Regions from separate parts of the Hydrogenophaga sp. PBL-H3 genome, predicted to be linked through region 1. Evidence: predicted binding sites of a transcription regulator. Region 1 holds the regulator's gene; the other holds the start of a gene.
What was found. Region 1 encodes FNR, which switches genes on or off when oxygen is low (the NO sensors DNR and NnrR bind a similar motif). Its sites were predicted from a motif close to TTGATNNNNATCAA; they were not measured.

Region 1 (7,808 bases):
AAGGGTGGCGTTTCCTCGTCTCCTCCAACCGCTCTGGGGCGGACTCGGGGATGTCAGTGGAACTGCTCTTCTTCGGTCGAACCGGTCAGGGCTTTCACGCTGGACGAGCCGCCCTGGATCACGGTGGTCACGTCGTCGAAGTAACCGGCGCCCACTTCCTGCTGGTGCGACACGAAGGTGTAGCCCTTGTCGCGTGCGGCGAACTCGGGCTCCTGCACCATGTTCACGTAGTGCTTCATGCCTTCGCCGCGGGCGTAGGCGTGGGCGAACTGGAAGGTGTTGAACCAGTTGATGTGGATGCCGGCCAGCGTGATGAACTGGTACTTGTAGCCCAGCGCTGCCAGGTCTTCCTGGAACGATGCGATCTGCTTGTCGTTGAGGTTTTTCTTCCAGTTGAAGGACGGCGAGCAGTTGTACGACAGCAGCTTGCCGGGGCAGGCGGCCTGCACGGCCTGGGCGAACTCGCGGGCGAAGCCGATGTCGGGCACGCCGGTCTCGCACCACACCAGATCGGCGTAGGGGGCGTAAGCGATGCCGCGGCTGATGGCCTGCTCCAGGCCGTTCTTCACGCGGTAGAAGCCTTCTTGCGTACGCTCGCCGGTCAGGAAAGGCTTGTCGTTGGCGTCGTGGTCGCTGGTGATCAGGTTGGCGGCTTCGGCGTCGGTGCGGGCCAGCACGATGGTGGAAACACCCATCACGTCGGCGGCGAAGCGCGCGGCGATCAGCTTCTCGCAAGCCTCTTGCGTGGGCACGAGCACCTTGCCACCCATGTGACCGCATTTCTTCACGGCGGCCAGCTGGTCTTCGAAGTGCACGCCTGCCGCACCGGCGGCGATCATGTTCTTCATCAGTTCGAAGGCGTTGAGCACGCCACCGAAACCAGCTTCTGCATCGGCCACGATCGGCAGGAAGTAGTCGATGAACTCAGGACTGCCCGGCTCGATGCCACGGCCCCACTGGATTTCGTCGGCGCGCTTGAAGGTGTTGTTGATGCGGCGAACCATGGTGGGCACCGAGTCGTAGGCGTAGAGCGACTGGTCGGGGTACATGGTCTCGGAGGTGTTGCCGTCCGCTGCCACCTGCCAGCCCGACAGGTACACCGCTTCCAGACCGGCCTTGGCCTGCTGCATGGCCTGGCCTGCGGAGATCGCGCCAAAGGCGTTCACGTAGCCCTTTTTGGAGCCGCCATTGACCTTGTCCCAGAGCTTTTCGGCGCCACGCTTGGCCAGCGTGTGCTCGATTTGCATGCTGCCGCGCAGACGCACGACGTCGGCGGCGGAGTAGCCGCGCTTGACACCTTTCCAGCGGGGGTTGGTCGCCCAGTCTTTTTCCAGGGCTTCGATTTGCTGCTGGCGGCTCAGTTGCTCGGTGAGGGATTGAGGCATGGGGATACTCCGTGAGGTTGATGGATCAGGGTTGGCTTCGGTAGTGCAAGTTCGCTTGCAAGGCCTCAGCCAGCGCCTCGACTTTAAGTCTTATAGAAGAGTTTTAGACGCTCTTATGTCTTATATAAGAGAAAAACTTTCTCTATGTTTATCAACAGCATTTTTGTACTTTTTCTCAATATGGAATCAACTTTCTTGTATTGAGAAATTTTTGCGCACCGCAACATTCTTTTATTTCACAATGAGAAATTGACAACCCTCATCCCGAAAAGCAAGGGCGCAGCACCTTCGGGCATGATCCAGCCCACTTTTGAATCAAGCGATCCTGTGAACCCCATCCCTCCCCTGAACCGTTGGTGGGCCTACGCCAGCCTTGCACTGAGCATGTCGCTCGTGGGCAGTTACGTGGCTTTGTCCAAGCCGCTGGTGCTCGTGTTTCCCATCTTCCTGCTGGCCTGGCTGCGGTTCGGCATTGGCGGGCTGGCCATGTTGCGTTGGTTGAAGAAGCCGCCGGGCGAGCCACCGATCACGCCGCACACGCGTCGGCTGTTGTTCCTCGAATCCTTCCTCGGCAACTTCCTGTTTTCCATCTGCATGCTGTTCGGCGTGAGCATGACCACGGCTGTGGCGGCCGGCGTGGTGATGTCCTCCATCCCGGCAGTGGTGGCGGTGCTGAGCTGGGTCTTTCTGCGCGAACGCATCGGCTGGCGCAGCGCAGCGGGCATCGCCTGCGCGGCCATCGGCATCGGCCTGTTCTCGCTGCAGAAAGTGGACACCGGTGCGGCGGTGGACAGCAACGGTCCTTTCGGCATCAGCCGCGCGCTGCTGGGCAACCTCCTGGTGTTCGCGGCGGTGGTGTGCGAGGCTTCTTATGTGGTCATCGGCAAGCGCCTCACCGAGGGTCTGGGTCCGAAGCGCATCTCGGCCATCATCAACTTGTGGGGGTTTGCGTTGGTCACGCCGTTCGGGCTGTGGGCCGCGTGGTCGTTTGATTTCGGCACGGTGAGCCTGCCGATCTGGACGCTGCTGGTGTTCTACGCGCTGGCGGCCAGCGTGTGGACGGTGTGGCTGTGGATGACTGGCCTCAAAACCGTGCCGGCCTCGCAAGCCGGCGTGTTCACGGTGATGCTGCCGGTGAGCGCGGCGGCCATCGGCGTGTTGTTCATGGGCGAGCGACTCACTGCCATTCAGTTGCTGGCCTTCGGCATCGCCCTGCTCGGCTTGGTGCTCGCCACCTTGCCGGGCCGCAGCAGCCAGACAACCTGAATCAGAGACACCAGAGCCCGGTGGGTTGGGTGATGCCCATCCACAGAGCCCAACCGGATGTGGCCGCCAGCGCCAGGCCGGCCAGGCGAATGCCCCAGGCGCCGGAGCGCGCGCCGTTCAGGCGAAGCAGCAGCCATGGAGCGGCAGTCAACGAGATCGACGTACCGATGGAGAACAGCGCCATGATGGCCGCGCCCTCCAGCGCGTTGGCCGACAGCGAAGCCACCAGCAACGCCGAATACAGCAGGCCACAGGGCATGAGCGCCCAGGCCACGCCCAGCACCACCGGGGCGCGCTGGCCCATGGACATCAGCACGGGCCGCGCCTTGCGCCAGATGTTCTGGCCCATGGTCTCGATCCAGGCGGGCTGGCGCGCGCGCCACAGCAGCGTGACCCCCAGCAGCAAGGCCGCCACGTGAAACGAGGTCCACACCGGGCGAATCACCGCAGTGTTGGTGCCCAGCCAGGCCAAGCCTTGCACCGAGCCCGCGGCAAAGGCGCCGAACAACGCGTAACCAACCATGCGGCTGAGCTGGAAGGTCCACAGGGCCTGCGTGCTGCGCTCCCCGGCGCCGCGGCTGATGCCGGCGCAGGCCGCACCGCACATCGCCACGCAGTGGGGGCCACCCACCACGCCCATGAACAAGGCCGTGATCGCCATTGAAGTTTGCATGGGCTCAATGTAGTGCAGCTCAGATGAGCTTGGAGAAGCGTGCCCGGTCCTGGTCGACCCGCAGGTACTTGTCGAACACCATGGCAATGGCGCGCACCAGGTACCAGCCAGCCTCCGTCACCTGCAGACCGGTCTTGTCCAGACGCACCAGCCCTTGCTCGGCCAAGCCTTGCAGCTGCTCCAGCTCGCGGGCGAAGTAAGACTTGAAATCGATCAGGTGCCCAAGTTCGATCGACTCGAACTGCAGCTCGCCCTGGCACATCAACGACATGATCACCGCGCGGCGCAGCAGGTCGTCGCGCGTGAGCGCCAGGCCGCGCACGATCGGCAGGCGGCCCTGGTCCAGCATGTCGCGGTACTCCTCCAGCGTCTTGGCGTTCTGGCTGTAGGTGGCCCCGATACGCCCGATGGCGGACACACCGAGTGCGATCAAATCGCAGTCGGGCTGGGTGCTGTAGCCCTGGAAGTTGCGGTGCAGCCGGCCCTGCCGCTTGGCCACGGCCAGCGCGTCGGTCGGCAGCGCAAAGTGGTCCATGCCCACGTAAACGTAGCCGGCGTCCTGCAACGCGTCCAATGAAGCCGAGAGCATGGCCAGCTTGGCGCTGCCGCTGGGCAGTTCGGCGGCGACGATGCGCCGCTGCGGCTTGAAGCGCGCTGGCAAATGAGCGTAGGCGTAGAGCGCAATGCGGTCGGGGCGAAGCGCATTCACCTGGGTCAGGGTGCGTGCGAACGACTCCGGCGTTTGCATCGGCAAGCCATAGATCAGGTCGACGTTGACGGACTCGAATCCGATACGGCGCGCGGCGTCCACCAGTGCGAACACCTGCTCGGCGGGTTGCACGCGGTGCACCGCCTTCTGCACGGCGGGGTCGAAGTCCTGCACACCGAAGCTCAGGCGGTTGAAGCCCAGACGGGCCAAGTTGCGCAGGCGCTCTTCGCTCACCGTGCGCGGATCCACCTCCACCGAATACTCGCCGCCAGGCACCAGCGTGAAGTGCGAGCGCAGCATGGTCATGAGGTCTTCGAGCTCGGCGTCCGACAGGAAGGTCGGCGTGCCACCGCCCAGGTGCAGCTGCGAGACGTTGTGCCCCCGGCCGAAATGGGCTACCTGCAGTTCGACCTCCCGTGTGAGGTAACGCAGGTATTCGGCCGCGCGCTCGTGGTGCTTGGTGATCACCTTGTTGCAGGCGCAGTAGTAGCAGACCGACTCGCAAAACGGGATGTGCACGTAAAGTGATAGCGGCAGTGCCATCGATCCCGCTTTTCGCTGCTCGAGCGCCTGAACGTAGTCTTGCTCGGTGAAGGCTTCAACGAAGCGGTCGGCGGTGGGGTACGAGGTGTAGCGTGGTCCGGGGATGTCGAACCGGCGCAGCAGATCGTCGGAAATGGTGTGGCTCACAGGATGTCTCCCAATCAATGGAACCACTGTGCCGCAGGAAAGGCCTGGGGCCCTTGATCTTCATCAACAGGCAGATGCGCCCTGCCCGTTTGGGAGCACCGACACCCCACGGGGGTATGCTGTGGTCTGTCACACATTCCCGGATTTCGTATGGACGCCCACACCATCAAAGTTGCCTGTTCCAGCTGCAACCTGCGCGAGCTCTGTCTGCCCATGGGTCTGAACCCTGACGAGATGGACAAGCTGGACCGCGTGATCTCCACCCGCAAGCGGATCAAGCGAGGTCAATCGCTGTTCAGCGTCGGCGACAAATTCACCTCGCTCTATGCGGTTCGCTCGGGGTTCTTCAAGACCTGCGTGACCACGGCCGACGGCCGCGACCAGGTGACCGGCTTCCAGATGACGGGCGAGATCATCGGCATGGACGGCATCGTGAGCGACCACCACTCCTGCGACGCGGTCGCGCTGGAAGACGCCGAGGTCTGCATCATGCCGTTCGACCAGGTCGAGGAACTCTCGCGCGAATTCACCACGCTGCAGCACCATGTGCACAAGATCCTGAGTCGCGAGATCGTGCGTGACCACGGCGTGATGCTGCTGCTGGGCAGCATGCGCGCCGAAGAGCGGCTGGCCGCTTTCCTTCTCAATCTGGTGCAGCGCCTGCACGCTCGCGGCTTCTCACAGTCCGAATTCGTGCTGCGCATGACGCGCGAGGAAATCGGCAGCTACCTGGGCATGAAGCTGGAGACGGTGAGCCGCACGTTCTCCAAGTTCGTGGAGGACGGCATCATTGAGGTGAAGCAGCGCTACGTGCACATCAAGAACGTCGACGGACTGCGCCAGATCGTCAACCCGCAGACCTGTATCTAAGGCCCCCACGCTCCGCCGCTGCGCGGGTCGCTGCCCCCCACGGGGGCTGTTTTGCCTTGGGGCGGCCCGGCGGCAAAACGTAGCCCCCACGCTCCGCCGCTGCGCGGGTCGCTGCCCCCCACGGGGGCTGTTTTGCCTTGGGGCGGCCCGGCGGCAAAACGTAGCCCCCACGCTCCGCCGCTGCGCGGGTCGCTGCCCCCCACGGGGGCTGTTTTGCCTTGGGGCGGCCCGGCGGCAAAACGTAGCCCCCACGCTCCGCCGCTGCGCGGGTCGCTGCCCCCCACGGGGGCTGTTTTGCCTTGGGGCGGCCCGGCGGCAAAACGTTGCCCCCACGCTCCGCCGCTGCGCGGGTCGCTGCCCCCCACGGGGGCTGATCCGGCTTGGGGCGGCCCTGCGCCGGATCCCCAGGCCCCCACGCTCCGCCGCTGCGCGGGTCGCTGCCCTCCTGAGGCGGATCGTTCAGAGTTCCGACGAAGGCAGGGTCAGCAGCGTGGTGAGCGCGCTTGACGCCATCGTCAGCGCCCAGAACACGAAAAACGCCAGCGTGTAGACCGCCTCGCGCGAAAGCGCCAGCGGCGAGCCGAACCAGTGCAGATCGCTCGGGTCCACGAGTGCAAAGACCACCATCTCCAGCACGGCCGCCACCAGAAAGGCGGGCCATGCGATCCCCATCAGGCGCTTTCCCCACATGGGTTTGTCTCCCCGTTGTCGTTGTGGATCACTCGGCCGGGATCACCGGCGAGGCGGCGTTGTTGCGCGCCTGGTGGGCCGGCTGCAGCTTGGCTAAGGCGTCGATGCGGGCCTGGCCCTGCAACGCATGAGCAGCCTTGAAATCGCGCTGGTAGTCGGCCTTGTTGAGCACCGGGTCGGCACCGTTGATGGCGAAGAAGGCGGCGGTCAGGCTGGCCGCCACACCCACCAGTGGCGCACCCACCACCAGCCACATGTGAGGCGTGCGCCACCAGGCCGGGGCCGCAGCGGTGTTCGTGGCGTTGGATGAAGTCATGGCAATCTCCTGAAAAGGCAAATCTGGGTGGGCGATTCAGCGCGGCACGAGGAAGGCGGCCTTCTCGGTCACGCGGGCCACTTCGTCACCGGTGGAACGGATCTCGAACCGGATGGGGTGAGAACCGGCTTCGGCGGTGCCAGGCGGGATCTGGACCCGCACCGCGGCCGATCGCACTTCGGTGGGCAACACCTCGACCTCGGCAAGCGGGTCCAGCGTGATGCCGGGCAGGCCCGAGACCGTGATGGCGTAGCGCTGCGTCTTTTCGGTGGCGTTCATGATCTGCAGGCGGTACACGTTTTCGATGCGGCCCTGCTCCACCATGCGCGCGAGCGAACCGCGGTCGCGCATCACGTCCACCCGCAGTGGCGTGCGCAGGAACAGGCTCACACCCACCGCCGCGGTGATGGTCAGCAGGATGGCCGAGTACACCAGCACGCGCGGGCGCATGGCGCGCTGCAGCATCTGCTTCGTACTCCAGCCCTGCTCCATGCCGTTCTGGGTCGAGAACTTGATGAGGCCACGCGGGTAGCCGACCTTGTCCATCACGTCGTCGCACACGTCGACGCAGGCCGCGCAGCCGATGCACTCGTACTGCAGGCCCTTGCGGATGTCGATACCGGTCGGGCAGACCTGCACGCACAGGGTGCAGTCCACACACGAGCCCAGCCCCAGGGCCGCCGGGTCGGCCTTTTTCGAGCGAGGACCACGCGGCTCGCCGCGCTTCTCGTCGTAGGTCACGATCATCGTGTCCTTGTCGAACATTGCGCTCTGGAAGCGCGCATACGGACACATGTGCTTGCAGACCTGCTCGCGCAGGAAGCCGGCGTTGCCGTAGGTGGCGAAGCCATAGAAAAACACCCAGAAGGTTTGCCAGGGGCCGAGCGAGGCGGCCACCGAGAGCGCGGCCAGCTCGCGGATGGGCGTGAAGTAGCCCACGAAGGTGAAGCCGGTCCACAGCGCAACGGCAATCCAGAGCACCTGCTTGAGCACGCGCTTGCCGAGCTTGGATGCCGACATGGCGGCCGCGTCCAGCCGCAGGCGCGCGGAGCGGTCGCCTTCCACCTTCTTTTCGATCCACAGGAAGATCTCCGTGTAGACCGTTTGCGGGCAGGCAAACCCACACCACAGCCGACCCGCCACCGCCGTGAACAGGAACAGCGAGAGTGCCGAGATGACCAGCAGCCCGGTGAGGTAGATGAAATCCTG
Region 2 (7,808 bases), 1.3 Mb from region 1:
AAGGAGCGCCTGGCCACGCGCGTGAAGGCCTGGAACGACGGCGCATGGGTCCGCGAAGCGGCGCTCGCCCACGCGGCCAAACAACAGGCACGCACCATGAAGGAGGCCGCATGAACACAGCCGCACTCAAGGAATGGCCCTTGTGGGAAGTCTTCGTGCGCAGCAAGCAGGGCCTGGAGCACAAGCACTGCGGCAGCCTGCACGCCAGCGACGCACCCCACGCACTGCAGATGGCGCGCGACGTCTACACGCGCCGCCAGGAAGGCGTGAGCATCTGGGTCGTGCCGTCCAACAGCATCACCGCCAGCGAGCCCGACAGCAAGGACAGCTTCTTCGACCCGGCCGCCGACAAGGTGTACCGGCATCCGACCTTCTACGAGATCCCGGACAAAGTGGGGCACATGTGATGGTTTCAGCGCCCACCCACGCGCCCGTGGCCTATTTGCTGCACCTGGCCGACAACGCCCTGGTGCTCGGCCAGCGCAACGCCGAGTGGTGCGGCCACGGGCCCATCCTGGAAGAGGATCTGGCCCTGGCCAACAACAGCCTGGATCTGCTGGGCCAGGCCCGCATGCTCTACCAGCACGCCGCCGCGCTCATCAACGACGATGCCGACCTGACGCAGCGCTTCCAACACCTGCAGGGCGCGCGCACCGATGGCCGCGTGACCGAAGACACCCTGGCCTATTTCCGCGACACGCACGAATTCCGCAACCTCACGCTGCTGGAGTTGCCGCACAGCGGTCCCCTGGCCAGCACCTCATCGGGCGACCGCGATTACGCCACCACCATCACACGCAACTTTCTCTACAGCGCGCTCATGGTGCTGGTGTGGGACCGGCTGCAGACATCGGCGGACGCGCACCTGGCCGCCATCGCCGCGAAATCGCTGAAGGAGGTGCGTTACCACCTGCGCCATGCCAGCGACTGGCTGGTGCGCTTTGGCGACGGCACCGACGAATCACACGCCCGCGCGCAAGCGGCACTCAACCACCTGCTGCCCTACTGCCAGGAGTTCTGGATCGGCAGCGAAGCTGAAACACAGGCGGTGCAGAGTGGCACGGGCGTGGATGTCGCCAACCTCAAGGCGGACTGGGACGCATTGGTGGATGACACAGTGACCGAAGCCACGCTCCAACGCCCTGCCGTGCAAGGCTACGTGCCGCAGGGCAAGCTCGGCGTGCATTCGGAACACATGGGTTTTCTGCTGGCCGAAATGCAGAGCCTGGCGCGCACGCACCCACAAGCGGTGTGGTGATCGCCATGACCATCGCCGTCGTCCACGAACACGCCGCCATTTGGGCCTCGCTCGCCGATCTGAGCGACCCCGAAATTCCGGTGGTCAGCCTGAGTGAACTCGGCATCCTGCGCGACGTGCGCACGGGTGCCGACGGCACCCCCGAGGTGGTGATCACGCCCACCTACAGCGGCTGCCCGGCCATGGGACAGATCGAGGACGATGTGCGCGCCACCCTGGCAAGCGCGGGCATCCGCGCCCGCGTGGTCACGCAGCTCGCCCCCGCCTGGACCACCGACTGGATGAGCGAGGCCGCACGCGAGAAGCTGCGCGCCTACGGCATTGCGCCACCGCAGTGCGGCAGCAGCGCCAACGCGGGCGGCAACGTGCTGAAGTTTTCACGCCAGGCCCTGCAACGCGAGGTGGTGCCCTGCCCGCAATGCGGCTCGACCCACACCACCGAAACCTCGCCGTTCGGATCGACCGCGTGCAAGTCCATGTACCGCTGCCTCGATTGCCTTGAGCCCTTCGACTACTTCAAACCCTATTGATGCCATGAGCACCGCACACCGCTTCCACGAGCTGCCCATCGCCCGCATCAGCCCCGAAGCTGCCGGCGCCGTGGCCATCACCCTGGCCATACCGGCCGAGCAGCGCACGGCGTTCGCTTTCGAGCCGGGCCAGTTCCTCACCTTGCGCGCCACCATTGGCGGGCAAGACGTGCGGCGCAGTTACTCCATCAGCAGCCCGCGCAGCCTGCTCACGCAGCGGGGCGAACTCACGCTGGGCATCCGGCCGGTGGACGGTGGTGTGTTTTCCAACTGGGCGGCCAGCGAACTGCGCGCCGGCGACACGCTCAAGGTAATGCCACCCGACGGCCGCTTCACCGTGCACAAGCCGCGTGCACTGCACCGCGTGGGCTTTGCGGCTGGCTCAGGCATCACGCCCATCCTCTCGCTCATGGCCAGCACGCTCGAAGAATCACCTCAGGCCAAGTTCACCCTGGTCTATGGCAACCGGCGCATGGACAGCGTGATGTTCAACGAAGCGCTGCAGGACCTGAAGGACAGGTATGCCGACCGACTCACGCTGATCCACATCCTCTCGCGCCAGGCACAGGAGGTGCCGTTGCTCGAAGGTCGCATCGACGGCGACAAGGTGCGCGCGCTCATCGCCACGCTGCTGCCCGTGGCCAGCATGGACGAGGTGTTCATCTGCGGGCCTGAGGCCATGATCGACGCCACCGAACAAGCACTGCTCGACGCCGGCGTGCGGCCCGACCGGGTGCACACCGAGCGCTTCACCTCGCCCACGCTGCAAGCCCTGCCGGCCGAAGCGCGCAAGGCGGTGGTGCTCGGCCATGCCGATGCGGCCGTGCGCACCGACGGTGACGTCGCGCTCACCGTGCTGCTCGACGGCAAGCCGCACGCGCTGCGCATGAACCGCGACGAGCGGGTGCTCGACGTGGCCCTCAGCGCAGGCCTGGACCTGCCCTGGTCGTGTCGCGGCGGCGTGTGCTGCACCTGCCGCGCCAAGGTGATGGAGGGTTCGGTGGCGATGGAGAAAAACTACACGCTGGAGCCCTGGGAAACCGACAAGGGTTTCGTGTTGAGCTGCCAGGCGCGACCCACGAGCGATGCGCTCGTGATCAGCTTCGACGAGCGCTGAAGCGCCGCCTCAGAAGCGCCAGCCCAGACCCACGCCCAGGAGAATCGGGTCCACCTTGAAGGTGCCGATGTTGCTTCCAGCGGCGATCACGTCGGTCTTGATGTAGACCTTCTTCACGTCGACGTTCAGGTACAGGTTCTTGGACAGCGGCACATCAACGCCGGCCTGCAAGGCCAGACCATAGCTGTTGCGCTTGAGGTCCGCGCCACCACCGAGCAGATCCACCGAGCTGAAGCGCGTGTAGTTCAGACCGGCGCCCAGGTAGGGCTTGATGCCGTTGCTGTGGTTGAAGTGGTACTGCAAGGTGAGCGTGGGCGGCAGGTGCTTCAAGCTGCCGATCTGGGTGGCGCCGGCGTACACGCGCTGCTTCTGCGGCACGGTCAGCACCAGTTCGGCCGCCAGGTTGGGGCTGAAGAAGTACGTGAAGTCGATTTCGGGCAGCGTCTTGTTGTTGATCGAAAGATCCAGGCCGGTGCTGTCCTTGTTGGCGCTGTCCAGATGAACGGCGCGGGCGCGCACCAGCAGCGAGCCTGCGTTGAAGTCTTGTGCAAGGGCCGCGCCCGATGCCATCAGCACGAGGGAGGCGAGAGCCACAGTGGTCTTTTTCATGGTGTTCAGTGATCGAAGCGGGAACATTCCCGACATCGATTACAGAAGACCCCGACCCGCGACATATTGCGCTGCATCAATACGGCCGACCACGCCCTCGGCGATCACACCGGCGTTTGACGCAGATCAATTTTCGGCGGCGGCCACGGCGAGCGGTGACCGCATTGAAAACTCAGGACGGCTTGACGTTGCCGATGCGCACCACCTCGGCCCAGCGCGGAATCTCGCGCGCGATGAGCGCGGCAAAGTCCTGCGGCTTCGACGGCATGGGTGTGGCGCCTTCGCGCGTGAGCGGCTCCAGCACCTCGGGGTGGACCAGCGCCGCGTTGATCTCTGCGTTGAGCCGCGCCACCAGGTCGGGTGGCATGCCGGCGGGGCCGACGATGCCGTACCACTGATCGGCCTCGAAGCCGGGGTAACCGCTCTCGGCCACCGTGGGCACGTTGGGCAGGGCGGGCAGGCGCTGCGGGCTCGACACCGCCAGCGCACGCAGGCGGCCACCCTGCACGTGCGGCAGGACGGCTGGCGCGCCGGTGAAGGTGCAGTCGACGCGACCACCGATCACGTCGGTGATCGAGGGCGCCGTGCCGCGGTAGGGGATGTGCAGCATGAACATGCCCGCGCGCTGCTTGAGGTATTCAAAGGCGATGTGGGCGGCGCTGCCATTGCCGCCCGAAGCGTGCGTGAGCTGGCCGGGCTGCGCTTTGGCGCGCTCGATGAGTTGCTTCAACGAGGTGATGGGCAGCGATGCGTTGATCACCAGCACGTTGGGCACACGGGCCACCCAGGCGATCGGGGCGAAGCTCTTCTGCGGGTCGTAGGCCAGGCCGGGGTAGATGGCGGGGTTGACGGCCAGCGTGCCGGTGTGGCCCATGAGCAGCGTGGCGCCATTGGGCGCCGAGCGCGCCACGTCCGTGGCGCCCAGTGAACCCCCGGCACCCGGTTTGTTGTCGATCACCACGTTCACACCGAGCGCGGCGGCCAGCCGGGGCTGCAAGGCCCGGGCCAGGATGTCGGGCGAGCCGCCGGGCGGGAACGGCACCACCAGCCGGATGGTGCGGGGCAGTGTCTGGGCCCTCAGCGCGGGCGCGGCCACGGTGGCCGCGACGGCCATCAACACGGTGCGGCGGTTCAATGAAGCAGGGGAATGCATACGGGCTCCTGATGTGAGGGCGTGCAGCCTGATCGCTGCCATCTCGCCCAGTTGGAGGCTACCAGTTCCAGCCCGGTCATCACCGGGCGAAGTTCGTCCATGAGCATCCGGCGGGCCGCGAGGCACTCATTCGGCCAGCAGCACCACCGTCGCCGTGCCGCTGCCCAGCAGGCCGACCTGCGCCGCGGCAGCGCGGCTCAGGTCGATGATGCGACCCCTCACGTGGGGACCACGGTCGTTGATGCGCAGCAACACGTCTTGCCCGGTCGCGAGGTTGCGCACCCGCAAGCGCGTGCCGAAGGGCAGCGTCTTGTGGGCGGCGGTGAGATCGTGCATGTTGAAGATCTCGCCGCTGGCGGTGCGCCGCCCATGAAAGGGATCGCCGTACCACGAGGCCTGGCCCCGCTCGATCTCGCGCTCTTCCAGTACCGCGGCTGGCTCGTCCCCCTCAACCGGGTCGGGCTGCGAGGGCGCACGCGTCGCACAGCCGCCCAGCCACAACACAGTGGCCAGGGCGAGCGTGAACGCGGACTTGAAACTCATGACAGCTGCAGGCGCTTCGCGATTTCCAGCGTGGCCGCGCTCTGGTTCATGGTGTAGAAGTGCAGCGCCGGCACGCCGCCGTTGCGCAGCTGGTCGCACAGGTCGGTCACCACGTCCAGGCCGAAGGCCTTGATGGACGCCGTGTCGTCGCCAAAGGCCTGCAGGCGCAGCCGGATCCAGCGCGGGATCTCGGCGCCGCTAGCGTCCGAAAAACGCATGAGCTGCGTGGAGCTGGTGATGGGCATGATGCCGGGCACCACCGGCACGTCGGCGCCCAGCTTGTAGGCGTCGTCCACAAAGCGGAAGTAGGCGTCGCTGTTGAAGAAGTACTGGGTGATGGCCGAATGCGCGCCCGCGCGCACCTTGGTCGCGTAGGCCTGCAGATCCGACTCGGGCGACTTCGCCTGCGGGTGCACCTCCGGATACGCGGCCACCTCGATATGGAAATCGTCGCCGGTCTCCGCGCGGATGAAGGCCACCAGGTCGCTCGCGTAGTGGAACTCGCCACCCGCGCCATAACCGCTGGGCAGATCACCGCGCAGGGCCACCAGGCGCTTCACGCCCATGGCCTTGAGCGTGGCGAGCTGCTCCCGCACCGAGGCCTTGGTGGCACCGATGCACGAGAAGTGCGAGGCCGCCGGCACCGATTCGGCGAGGATGTCGCGCACCGTGTTGAAGGTGCCTTCTTGCGTGGAGCCACCCGCGCCGTAGGTCACCGAGCAGAACTCGGGCCTCAACGCATACAGCTGCTGGCGCACCGCGCGCAGCTTCTCCACACCCTCGGGTGTCTTGGGTGGAAAAAATTCAAAACTCACGGGCAGACCCATGGGGTTCTCCAGAAATGTGCGGGTCCGGCGCCGCCTCCAGCTTCAGGCCGGCAGGCGGGCGAACACCAGAAATTCGCGATTGCCGTCACCCCCGGTGATCGGGCTCTCGAAGTAGTCCAGCAGCGCCAGGCCGCTGTCTTGGACCACCTGCTCGATGCGCTCACGCACCAGCGGGTAGCTCGCTTCGCTCTTCACGAGGCCGCCCTTGCCGATGTGCTCGGGCTGCAGTTCAAACTGCGGCTTGACCAGCATGAGCACATGCCCACCCGCTGTGAGCAAGGGGACGAGCGCTGGCCACACCAGCGTCTGCGAGATGAAGGACAGGTCGCCCACGATCAGGTCGAACGGTGCGGCGGCAGCTGAGCCGCCCGCATCCATCAAGGCCTCAACGGTGAGATCACGCGCATTGCAGCGCTCGATACACACCACCCGCGCGTCAGCGCGCAGGCGCGGATGCAGCTGGCCCTGGCCCACGTCCACGCCCACCACCTGCTGTGCGCCGCGCTGCAGCAGGCAGTCGGTGAAACCACCGCTGCTCTGCCCCACGTCGAGGCAGCGCAGGCCACGCACGTCAAGCGCCACGCGTTGCAGCGCACCGTCGAGCTTGAGGCCACCGCGCGAGACAAAACGCGTCTCGGCGTTGTCCACCGCTTGCAACTCCACCGTCTCGCGCAGCTCTTCGCCGTTCTTCGAGACGGTTTTCCAGTCGCCCGGCGGCAGCCGCCAGCGCACACCCGATGCAATCAGCCGTTGCGCTTGCGACTTGGAAGCCGCCAGCCCGCGCTCGACGAGCAGTTGGTCTGCCCGCATGCGGATCAGTAGCGGTAGGTGTTGGCCTTGTACGGACCTTGCTTGGAGACGCCGATGTAGGCCGCCTGCTCGTCGCTCAGTTCGGTCAGCATGGCGCCGACTTTCTTCAGGTGCAGACGCGCGACCTTCTCATCCAGGTGCTTGGGCAGCACGTAGACCTTGCCGGCTTCGTACTGGTCCTGCTTGGTGAACAGCTCGATCTGCGCAATGGTCTGGTTGGCGAAGCTCGACGACATCACGAAGCTGGGGTGGCCAGTGGCGCAACCCAGGTTCACCAGGCGGCCCTTGGCCAGCAGGGTGATCTTCTTGCCGTCGGGGAAGGTGATGTGGTCGACCTGGGGTTTGATCTCGTCCCACACACACTTTTCGAGCGAGGCCACGTCGATCTCGTTGTCGAAGTGACCGATGTTGCAGACGATGGCTTCGTCTTTCATGGCGGCCATGTGCTCGTAACGGATCACGTTCTTGTTGCCAGTGGCGGACACAAAGATGTCGCACTTGTCGGCTGCGTATTCCATGGTCACGACCTTGAAGCCTTCCATTGCGGCCTGCAGGGCGTTGATGGGGTCGATCTCGGTCACCCAGACCTGGGCGCTGAGGGCGCGCAGGGCCTGGGCCGAGCCCTTGCCCACGTCACCGTAACCAGCGACCACGCAGACCTTGCCGGCGATCATCACGTCGGTGGCGCGCTTGATGGAGTCGACCAGCGACTCGCGGCAGCCGTACAGGTTGTCGAACTTGCTCTTGGTCACGCTGTCGTTGACGTTGATGGCGCGGAACTGCAGTGTTCCCTTGGCCGACATCTCGTTCAGGCGCAGCACGCCGGTGGTGGTCTCTTCGGTCACGCCGATGATCTGCGCCGCCTTGCGGGTGTACCAGGTCTTGTCTTCGGAGAGCTTGGCCTTGATGGCGTTGAACAGGCAGATCTCTTCTTCGCTCTGTGGATTGTTCAGGACGGAGG

Region 2: the regulator FNR is predicted to act here: its motif matches at 3,631-3,644, upstream of F9Z44_RS18460 (OmpW/AlkL family protein).

Annotation. Positions count from the first base shown of each region.
Region 1 is NZ_CP044972.1:2,686,661-2,694,468, forward strand. It holds gene aceA (isocitrate lyase) at 54-1,385, opposite strand; gene F9Z44_RS12350 (DMT family transporter) at 1,770-2,651, shown strand; gene F9Z44_RS12355 (sulfite exporter TauE/SafE family protein) at 2,653-3,324, opposite strand; gene hemN (oxygen-independent coproporphyrinogen III oxidase) at 3,344-4,723, opposite strand; gene fnr (fumarate/nitrate reduction transcriptional regulator Fnr) at 4,874-5,593, shown strand; gene F9Z44_RS12370 (hypothetical protein) at 6,053-6,283, opposite strand; gene F9Z44_RS12375 (nitrogen fixation protein FixH) at 6,312-6,599, opposite strand; gene ccoG (cytochrome c oxidase accessory protein CcoG) at 6,636-7,808, opposite strand, start outside.
Region 2 is NZ_CP044972.1:3,939,614-3,947,421, forward strand. It holds gene paaA (1,2-phenylacetyl-CoA epoxidase subunit PaaA) at 1-114, shown strand, start outside; gene paaB (1,2-phenylacetyl-CoA epoxidase subunit PaaB) at 111-407, shown strand; gene paaC (1,2-phenylacetyl-CoA epoxidase subunit PaaC) at 407-1,258, shown strand; gene paaD (1,2-phenylacetyl-CoA epoxidase subunit PaaD) at 1,264-1,788, shown strand; gene F9Z44_RS18455 (2Fe-2S iron-sulfur cluster-binding protein) at 1,793-2,905, shown strand; gene F9Z44_RS18460 (OmpW/AlkL family protein) at 2,915-3,514, opposite strand; gene F9Z44_RS18465 (Bug family tripartite tricarboxylate transporter substrate binding protein) at 3,687-4,667, opposite strand; gene F9Z44_RS18470 (septal ring lytic transglycosylase RlpA family protein) at 4,794-5,210, opposite strand; gene metF (methylenetetrahydrofolate reductase [NAD(P)H]) at 5,207-6,037, opposite strand; gene F9Z44_RS18480 (TlyA family RNA methyltransferase) at 6,080-6,847, opposite strand; gene ahcY (adenosylhomocysteinase) at 6,853-7,808, opposite strand, start outside.